DNA from 2 places in the Mesorhizobium sp. WSM4307 genome. Region 2 is predicted to be linked to the other one. Evidence: predicted binding sites of a transcription regulator. Region 2 holds the regulator's gene; the other holds the start of a gene.

Region 1 (5,203 bases), on a different contig from region 2:
AGGAGGGCATGGTCCGGATTCCGCGTGCCGTCTGTGGCGCGGCGTGCCTTTCGGCACGCCAGACGCGCCACGGCGCCTTGATTTTTCACGGGAAGCCGAAATCGCTGCGGTTTCGAATTCCTGCGTCGGTAACGAGATCCGCCAGCCCCTCGGAACTCGAATCAATCACATTGCCGCGACCTGATTATCGCCGATGCCGCTGATATGCCATATAGGGCTGCATGGTTTCGGACGGAAGCGGGGCATTCGGTTCCATGTCGTTGGTTTAGTCGCATTTGCGCGATGGGAGTTGTTTGCGCCCTGGCGCCGCAAGGCACTCGAGCGCACCGATCCGCTGTTTGGGTTTGCGCGCGATCAAACGGTTACAGCGTTCTGCGAGCGTGTAGGATGCGGCGGTTGAATGGATTTTGAGAGCGAATGGCTGATACGACAAGCAGACCGAAGGTGGAGCAGGTGGCGGTGGTCGAGCCGGCGATTGTCATCGGCGCCGGCGCCGCCGGACTGGCTGTCGCGCAGGCCCTGATGAAGGCTGGCGTGCCGGTGGCGATCCTGGAACAGGAGAGCCGGCTGGCCGAACCCTGGCATCGGCGGCACCAGCAGCTGCATCTCAACACCCATCGCGATCTCTCGGCGCTGCCCGGCCTCTCCTTTCCGGGAGGGACGCCAGCCTTTCCACCCAGGAATGTCGTCATCCGCCATATGAACGATTTCCGCGAGGCGAACCAGTTGCCGGTGGAGTTCGGCGTCGCCGTCGAGACACTCGTGTTCGGGGGCGACCATTGGGTGGTGCGCACCAGCGCCGGCTCGCGTCTGGCGCGTCATGTCATCGTCGCCACCGGCCGTGACAAGGAGCCCTTCACGCCGCAGTGGATGGGCATGCAGGCCTTTGCGGGCCGGATCATCCATTCGGCGGATTTTGGCGACGCCAAGTCCTATGCCGGCAAGAAGGTGCTGGTCGTCGGCGCCGGCAATTCGGGCTTCGATGCCCTCAATCATCTGGCCGGCGTGGATACGGCTTCTCTCTGGCTATCGGCCCGCAATGGCCCCGCGCTTCTGCCCAAGCGGATCGGCAAGATCGCCGTGCACCGGCTTTCGCCGCTCATGGCGCGCTTGCCGCTGCGCGTCGCCGATGCGGTGATGGCCGCGACGCAGCGCCTGGTTTTCGGCGATCTCACCAAATTCGGCATGCCGCCCGCGCCGTCGGGCGGCGCCAGCCGCCTGGCCTCGGATTACACGGCGATCGCCGCGGACGACGGCGCCGTCGACGCCATCAAGTCGGGCAAGATCACCGTGGTGCCGGCGATACGCGAATTCACCCGCGACGGGGTGATCCTGGCCAATGGCCGCCTGGTCGATCCCGATATCGTCATTGCCGCGACGGGCTACCGCACCGGCCTGGAACGCATGGTCGGCACTCTCGGCGTGCTCGACGCCAAGGGTGTCCCGCTCTTCAATGGCGATGAAGCCGACCCGAAACTGCCCGGCCTGTGGTTCACCGGCATGCGGCCGAGCATTCGTGGCTGCTTCGCCAATGCCGCCATTTTGGGCAAGGCGATCGCCAGGCGGATCGCCGGAGCCAGCCGCTAGAGCAATTCCAGGAAAAGTGTGAGCGCGTTCCCTCGGGAATTGCGTCAAAACAAAGGTCTCTGGCGACTTGGCGCCTCACGCCGATTTCGGCTCCAGCCTGCGGAAACCGACGGCTTGCACCAGCATCTCCTCGTCGACCATGCCGGCATTGTGGAGTGCGAGCAGGTTGAGGGCGATCTCGCGCGCTTCCGGCGAATCGGGTCGTGCTTCGCGCCGCAGGCAGGCTTCGTCAAAGACGCGCTGCAGCTTGGCGATGTCGCCGGGCTTGAGCAGGCCGCGATCATAGACTGACTTCGACATGGCGGTGATCTCCTGGGAACGACCTAGGGCGCCATCAGTAAATTGCCAATCTTTCCCGGAGCTTGAATAGATTCACGCCGAAGGAGGGGCGGTGGCAAACCGAAGCCCTCCCTCGAGGTTCGCGGGCCTGATATCACACCGCGATTTTGCCGCCGCCTTGCCTGGTGATGGCGACGACCGACGGCCGCACCGGCATTTCGGGCTTGAAGTCCGGCCAGCGCGTCGACGGATCCTCATAGTAGGACGGCCGGCCAAAACCTTCCCAATCCTCGCCGCCATCGCCCGGATGCTGGACGGCGACGAAGGCGGTCTGGTCGTCAGGCGCAAACAGCGGGCCGCACATTTCCGCGCCGATCGGCACGCGGAAGAACAGTTTCGAGGTTGCCCGCGCGGCCCCCTCCGTGTCGACCGCCCACAGGCCATCGGTGCGGCCGGTGACCTTCGGGCCCTGGCCGTCGGTAGCGACCCACAGGCGCCCGGCCGAATCGACCGCGCAATTGTCGGGCATGCCGAACCAGCCATGGGTCGTCGTCGCCGTCGAGAAGGTGGCGCCGACATCGGCAACCGACGGATCGCCGCATTTCAAAAGCACTTCCCATTTGCCCTTGGCGGCCGTGAAATCGCCATCGGTCTCGGTGATCTCTATAATGTGGCCGAAGGCATTCTCGGCACGCGGATTGGCGGCATCGACCTGATCGGGCTTGCGCTTCGAATTGTTGGTCAGCATGACATAGACCTTGCCGTTGACACCATTGGGCTGGATGTCCTCTGGCCGGTCCATCTTGGTGGCGCCGAGCAGATCGGCGGCGCGCCGTGTCTCGATCAGCACGTCGGCCTGGCCGGCGAAGCCGTTCTCGGCGGTCAGCGGCCCTTGGCCGAAGACGATCGGCAGCCAGTCCACCGTGCCGTCCTCGGCGAATTTGGCGACATGCAGCGTGCCCTCGTCGAGCAGGTTCTTGTTGGCGGCATGGTCGTTGGCGCTGAACGTGCCCTTGGTGACGAATTTGTAGACATAGTCGAAGCGCTCGTCGTCGCCGAGATAGAAGACGACGCGGCCGTCCTTGGCGACGATGGATTCGCCGCCCTCATGCTTGAAGCGGCCCATGGCGGTGCGCTTCCTCGGCGTCGATGCCGGATCGTTGACGTCGACCTCGACGATCCAGCCGAAGCGATTGGGTTCGTTCGGCTCCTTGGCGAGGTTGAAGCGGTCGTAATGCGCGCCCCACTCATAGGCGCCTTCCGGAATGCCGAGCCGCTTGTAGTTGGCGGCTTCCTTGTGGCCCTCGGGCAATTCGCCGGAGAAATAGCCGTGGATGTTCTCCTCGGCCATCACATAGGTGCCCCAAGGGGTGACGCCGCCGGCGCAGTTGTTGAAAGTGCCGAACACTTTCGTGCCGGACGGGTCGGCATTGGTCTTGACGCGGTCATGGCCGGCGACCGGGCCCGACAGCGCCATCTCCGTGGTGGCGGTGATGCGGCGGTTGAGCTTGCCGTCGCGCACCACTTGCCATTTGCCGCCCTCCTTGCGGATCTCGACGATGGTGCCGCCATGCGCCGCCATCTCGACATCGACCTGCTCCTTCGCGAGCGGCGCCACCTCGGCCTTCTTCTTCCCGTCCTTCTCGACGATCGCAACGATGCCCGGAAACATCAGATGCGGGTTGGTGTATTCGTGGTTGACGACGAGCAGGCCGTGTTCGGCCGAGCCGTCGATCGCGATGTAGCCGACATAGTCGTTGTTGTAGCCGAACTGCCTGGCCTGCGCCTCGGCCGACTGTTTCGTCGGGTCGAACTCCGGCGAATCCGCAAACAGCGGATCGCCCCAGCGCAACAGCACGTCGGCGTCGTAGCCCGGCGCGACATGATGCCTGTCGTCGATGCCGGCCTCGAGCTCGTCGAATGTGAAGGCGGAGCCTTCCGCAGCGCGGGCATCGTCGGCTGCGATCATGGCCAGCGGGCCGACCGTCGCGGCGATCGCCGAGACGGCGAGCGATCCCTTCAGGAATCCCCGGCGCGAGAAGCGCGCGGCGATGATCTCACCCATGGTGCGGTTGTCGGTGGGATTGGTGGCCGGTCCTTCGTTTTCCTCGAGCAGGCTGGTGCGGAATCGGGCGTCAGGGGAGCGATGTTCGGTCACGAAAGGCCTCTGGCTTTGGAGTGGCTGGAGCTTGTTGCCTGTTCGACTCCTACGCCGGGTCGATCACATTTTCGTGACATCATACAGGCCCGAAGGCTCGGGGCGAGGCGACTTGCTCGCGCGGACCTCGGACTTTGGTCCAATCTTGCGCTTGCAAAAGTCCTGGAGGACAAACGCAACGGTCGGAGGTCGCTTCCGGCCAATACATCTTTCGGCGAAGTTGCTGGTTGCAACGTTGGGGTGGGCGCGCCGGCTCAATCGACGGAGATCAGGATGCACGGATCGATCACGGCCCGGTGCCGCCGGCTGACGCTCGTTTCGGCGGCGGCTCTGGCGCTGACCATCGTTCCCTATCGAATTGCCCTGCACGGCTCCGCCCCCGGAATCGACGCCGCATCAGCACAGGCCGGCAAAGGTGGTGGTAGTGGCGGCAACAGCGGCGGCAGTAACGGCGGCAGTAACGGCGGCAACAGCGGCGGTAACAGCAGCGGCGGTAGTGGCGGTAACGGCAGCGGCAACGGAAATGCAAACGGCGGCAATTCCGCAACGGATGGCAGCGGTGACAACTCGGCCTCCGGCAAGGGTCAGAGCACCAAAGGCGCCAGCCATGTCAACGGCACGACCGGTGACAAGGTCGAGGTGAGCGGCAACAAGATCACGGTGACACATCCCGACGGCATCACCGAAAAGATCGAAAACGGCCGTTTCAAAATGAAGGATGCGCTGGGTCGTACGATCATCGACCGCCGGGCCACGCCGGCCGATGTCAGCCGTCTGAAAGCCTTGTGAAACTGGCCAGCAGGCAACGGCCAGCGCTTTGCCCGGGAAAACCGTTTCACACTTTTCCTGGAATTGCTCTAAGAGCGACTTCTGTCCCGGTCGCGGAACTCACGCACCATGAGAGCCGCTTCAGTGCGGTTTCGCACATTGAGTTTGGACAGCACCCCGGTCATGTGGTGCTTGACCGTCTTCTCCTGCAGCTCCAGGCGCAAGGCAACCTCCTTGTTGCTGAGCCCCTCCGCCACCAGCCGCAGGATTTCCGCCTGCCGTTCGGTCAGTTGCCGCAACCGGTCCGCCACGCCGTCGGCGGATTGCGGGGACTGCAGATCGGAAAGCAGCCGTGCCGACAGCGTCGGCGTAAGGTAACCCTCGCCGGCTGCCACATTGCGCAGGATGTCG
Region 2 (5,203 bases):
GCCGTGAATCTCTTCATGATATTCCTCCCTGCGCCGCGTATGGCGCGACCAAACTGGCCCTAAGGCCGGCACAGAGGCCCTATTTTTTCGAGCCTCGAAAAAACACTGATCCAACACCGGAACGCTGTCAACAACGATTCTGATGGATTTTGATGTCCCTCTGAATTTTTTTCGAGCTTCGCAATAAATAAATGACAGCACCGGCCGCTTCTGCCAGTATTTGACCGTGTCGCCGGCAGCGTTCGAGGGAGGCCGGAAGAACCGCGGCGACCGGGAGGATGTGAAAAAACATGTCGGTCGGAATCCGCCACGACGATCTGCGCCGGCGCAACCGCGCGATGGTGATCGCGGCCGTGCGCCAGGCTGGCCGGCCCTCACGCACCGAGATCGCCGCGACCACCGGCCTCAGCCATTCGACCATATCGGCGATTTCCTCAGACCTGATCGGCGAAGGCATCCTGGCCGAGGGCAAGCCGAGCGAGGCCGGCGCGCTGAAACGCGGCAGGCCGCAGGTCGGCCTCGGCCTCACTCCGGAGGCCGCGGCTGTGATGACCGTGGTGCTGTCGCTGAATTTCCTGTCGGTCGCAGTCATCGACTATGCCGGCCAGGTGATATCGGAAGAACAGCGCCGGCTGGACACGCTGACCATGTCGCGCGAGGCGCTGATCGGCGAATGCGTGGCCATCGTAAGGCGGCGCCTCGAGGATCCCGACATTGACGTGCGCAGCGTCGCCCGCATCGCGTTGGCGATCCAGGGCATCACCGATACCGAGGCCCGGGCGATGCTGTGGTCGCCGATCACGCCGCAGACCGACATCGCCTTCGCCGACATACTCGAAGCCGAGTTCGGCATCCCCGCCACCATGGAAAACGACTGCAACATGATGGCGGTGGCGCTGCGCAGGCGCGATCCCGAGCGCTACCGCGACGACTTCATCGCCATCCTGCTTTCGCACGGCATCGGCATGGGGCTGGTGCTGAAGGGCGAGCTGTTCACCGGCACCCATTCCTCGGGCGGCGAGTTCGGCCACATGATCCATCGGCCCGGCGGCGCGCTCTGCCGCTGCGGGCGGCGCGGCTGTGTCGAGGCCTATGCCGGCAATTACGCCATCTGGCGCAATGCCAGGCAGCTCGGCGAGGACACCGAGCCGGTGGCCGATGTCAGCGACGCGCAGATGCGGGCGCTGGCCGCGACGGCACGGGAACGGGACGGGCCCGAGCGCGAAGCCTATCGCAAGGCCGGCGAGGCACTGGGTTACGGCCTCGGCAGCCTGTTCGCGCTGATCGATCCGGCGCCCGTTGCCATGGTCGGCGTCAGCGCCGCCGCCTTCGATCTGATCGAGCCGGCATTGCGCGAGGCGATCGCCCAGACCGCCGGTGGTCAGCACTCGGAATCGATCTCCTTCGACACCGAACCGAACGAACTGCCGCTGATCCGCGAAGGTTGCGCCATGCGCGCGCTGACCTTCGTCGACCAGGAGATTTTCGCGCCGGGCGTGCAGGCAAGAACGGGTGCCGGAAAGAACGTTGCCTGACGGTCAGGGCGAAACTCGATCATTCTGAACGACCGCGTTCGGCCCGTTGCGACATCAATTGGCAATGTGTCTGCCTGTATGATCTGCTGATGTCCCGTTCGTTGGTGATCAACTTCAACATAGATCAGGCCGAGTTTTACGGCCTCGTCCATCGTGTTCGCAACTTCGGCGAGGACGTCTACCGCTTCCTGCGAACCAACGGCTGGGGCGAAATTATTATCGGCGAGGTCGACGCGGCCACTACGCAGCTGATCATTCGAGACATCAAACATTCAAAGCTCCAGCGCGTTGCTGTATGGGTCGAAGAGGAGATGAGGCGGCAACATCTGTTGGGAGAAGTCGAAGTCCGCTGATCACCCTCTTCACGGCATTGGCGACTACCTGCTGATTGGAGTTTCGATCTTGGAGCCTCATCCCGATTTTATCGGGATGAGGCAAGCTCTAGTCTTCCCGGATCGCGTAGCCCGCCCCACGAATGGTACGGATGACATCCGGCATGCGACCATTGTTGACCGCCTTGCGCAACCGGCCGACATGCACGTCCACGGTACGCTCGTCGATGTAGATCGTCTCGCCCCAGACATTGTCGAGCAGCTGGCTGCGCGAGAACACGCGGCCAGGATGGCGCATCATGAATTCGAGCAGGCGGAATTCGGTCGGCCCGAGCCGGATCTCGCTCTTCTTGCGGTAGACCCGGTGCGATTCACGGTCGAGCACGATATCGCCGACCTTGAGCACGCTGGACAGCACTTCCGGCTTGGCGCGGCGCAGCAGCGCCTTGATGCGGGCCATGAATTCCGGCGTCGAGAACGGCTTGACCAGATAGTCGTCGGCGCCGGTGGAAAGCCCGCGTACACGGTCGCTTTCCTCGCCCCGCGCGGTCAGCATGATGATCGGCAGCCGCTCGGTCTCGGGCCGCATCCGCAATCGCCGGCAGAGTTCGATGCCGGATACCGCCGGCACCATCCAGTCGAGCACGAGCAGGTCGGGCACGTTCTCCTGCAGGCGGATTTCGGCTTCGTCGCCGCGTGTCACCACCTCGACCTGGTAACCCTCCGATTCCAGATTGTAGCGGAGGAGCACGCCGAGCGGCTCCTCGTCCTCCACCACCATGATGCGTGGTGCGATCATCGGTTGGTTACCCCTGCGCTCAGGCCGCCGGCGCCGACATCGCCGTCTCGTCCTGTTTTGGACGGTTGGCGGGCAGCTGCGTGCCGGTCAGGACATAGTACGCATTCTCGGCGATATTGGTCACGTGGTCGCCGATGCGTTCGAGATTCTTGGCGCAGAACAACAGATGCGTGCAAGCCGTGATGTTGCGCGGATCTTCCATCATATAGGTCAGCAGTTCGCGGAAGACGGAGGTGTATTTGACGTCGATGCGCTCATCGTCGGCGCGCAGCTTCGCCAGTGCCGCGGCATCGCGCGCCGCATACTCCTCGATGACGCCCTGCACCTGGATCAGCACCAGCTGCGCCATGGCGTCGATGGAATGCGACAGGTCGCGCGGCGTGGCGCTGAGGCCGACAGTACCGACGCGCTTGGCGATGTTCTTGGCAAGGTCGCCAATGCGTTCGAGGTCGCCGGCCATGCGGATCGAGCCGACGACATGGCGCAGATCGTCGGCCATCGGCTGGCGCTTGGCGATCAGCGTGATGGCGCGGTCGTCGAGTTCGCGCTGGCGCGCATCCATGATGGCGTCGTCGGAGACGACGCGCTGGGCGAGCGCATTGTCGGAGTTCAGCAGCGCCTTGGTGGCGCCGCCGACCATCGAGCCGGCGAGATCGCCCATGTCGCTGATCAGCCTGCTGATCTGTCCGAGATCCTCGTCGAAGGCTGCGACTGTGTGTTCGGCCATGATCCTGGTCCTCGTATGCGTGCGATCAGCCGAAGCGGCCGGTTATGTAGTCTTGCGTGCGCTTCTCGCGGGGCGACGTGAAGATCTTCTCGGTGCGGTCGAATTCGACCAGTTCGCCCAGATACATGAAGGCGGTCTGCTTCGAGACGCGCGCCGCCTGCTGCATGTTGTGGGTGACGATGACGATCGTATAGTCGGCCTGCAGCTCGTCGATCAGCTCCTCGATCTTGGCGGTCGACAGCGGGTCGAGCGCCGAGGCAGGCTCGTCGAGCAGGATGACTTCTGGCTTCACCGCCACGGTGCGGGCGATGCACAGCCGCTGCTGCTGGCCGCCCGACAGGCTGAGGCCGCTAGCATTGAGCTTGTCCTTGACCTCGGTCCACAGTGCCGCGCGCTTGAGCGCCTGCTCGACGCGGCCGTCCATCTCGGCCTTGCTGATCTTCTCGTAGAGCCTGACGCCGAAAGCGATGTTCTCGTAGATCGACATCGGGAACGGCGTCGGCTTCTGGAACACCATGCCGATCTTGGTGCGCAGCAGGTTGAGGTCCTGCGAGCGGTCGAGAACGTTCTGGCCGTCGAGCAGCACCTGGCCCTCGGCGGTCTGCTTGGGATAAAGCTCGTAGATGCGGTTGAAGACGCGCAGCAGCGTCGACTTTCCGCAACCCGACGGGCCGATGAAGGCGGTGACGCTGCGCTCGGGCAGCGACAGCGTGATGTCCTTCAGCGCCTTCGACTGGCCGTAGTAGAAATTGAGGTTCTTGACCTCGATCTTGGCCTTGGTCGCCGCCTCTGCGGCGATCGTCATGTCTGGAGACAACATCTGGCTCATTTGTCCTCTCTGCGTCCGGTCAGGCTGCGCGCAAAGATGCTGAGCGCGAGAACCGTCAATGTGATTATGAGTGCACCGGTCCAGGCCAGCTGCTGCCATTCCTCATAGGGGCTGAGAGCGAACTGGAAGATGGTGACAGGCAGGCTGGCCATCGGCGCGTTGAGATTGCTCGACCAGAACTGGTTGTTCAGCGCCGTGAAAAGAAGCGGTGCGGTTTCGCCGGAGATGCGGGCGATGGCCAGCAATATGCCGGTGACGATGCCCGAAAGCGCGGCACGATAGGCAACCGAGCGGATGACCACCCAGCGCGGCGCGCCGATCGCGGTGCCGGCTTCGCGCAAGGCGTTGGGCACCAGGTTGAGCATGTCCTCGGTGGTGCGCACGACGACGGGGATGACCAGGATGGCGAGTGCCACGGCACCGGCGATCGCCGAGAAATGCCCCATCGGCCGCACCATCAGCTCATAGACGAACAGGCCGATGATGATCGACGGCGCCGACAGAAGGATGTCGTTGATGAAGCGGACCACCGTGGTGAGCTTCGAGAAGCGGCCATATTCGGCCATATAGGTGCCGGCCAGCACGCCGATCGGCGTGCCGACGATGATGCCGATGATGGTCATCACGATGCTGCCGTAGATGGCATTGAGCAGGCCGCCGGCGTCGCCGGGCGGCGGCGTCATTTCCGTGAAGACCGAGAGGGAGACGCCGGCCAGGCCCTTGTAGAGCAAGGCGCCAAGGATCAACGCCAGCCAGGCAAGGCCGATGCAGGCGGCGATGACGCACAGCGCCATCATCACGCCATTCTTGCGCTTGCGGCTCTGGTGAAGCGATGCGGCTGTCGACATCGGTCAGGCTCCCGTGCGGGCGTCGATGCGCATCAGCATGTAGCGGGCGATGGCAAGGATCAGGAAGGTGATAACGAACAGGATGAGGCCGAGCGCGACCAGCGAGGAAGTGTAGAGGTCGCCGACCGCTTCG

The links. The regulator PhoB, encoded in region 2, activates phosphate uptake and scavenging genes when phosphate is short. The targets are predictions, from matches to a motif close to TGTCATNNANCTGTCAT.
Region 1: a site for PhoB is predicted at 4,087-4,103, ahead of FJV83_RS15310 (PhoX family phosphatase). Genes of this name have one in related genera too.

Annotation. Positions count from the first base shown of each region.
Region 1 covers NZ_VFTB01000006.1:14,051-19,253, forward strand. The annotation lists gene FJV83_RS15295 (phosphatidylglycerol lysyltransferase domain-containing protein) at 1-10, opposite strand, end outside; gene FJV83_RS15300 (NAD(P)/FAD-dependent oxidoreductase) at 418-1,587, shown strand; gene FJV83_RS15305 (hypothetical protein) at 1,663-1,887, opposite strand; gene FJV83_RS15310 (PhoX family phosphatase) at 2,021-4,024, opposite strand; gene FJV83_RS15315 (hypothetical protein) at 4,298-4,813, shown strand; gene FJV83_RS15320 (response regulator transcription factor) at 4,882-5,203, opposite strand, start outside.
Region 2 covers NZ_VFTB01000010.1:103,912-109,114, reverse strand. The annotation lists gene xylF (D-xylose ABC transporter substrate-binding protein) at 1-17, opposite strand, end outside; gene FJV83_RS24300 (ROK family protein) at 291-1,535, shown strand; gene FJV83_RS24295 (hypothetical protein) at 1,625-1,888, shown strand; gene phoB (phosphate regulon transcriptional regulator PhoB) at 1,977-2,666, opposite strand; gene phoU (phosphate signaling complex protein PhoU) at 2,686-3,393, opposite strand; gene pstB (phosphate ABC transporter ATP-binding protein PstB) at 3,419-4,222, opposite strand; gene pstA (phosphate ABC transporter permease PstA) at 4,219-5,070, opposite strand; gene pstC (phosphate ABC transporter permease subunit PstC) at 5,074-5,203, opposite strand, start outside.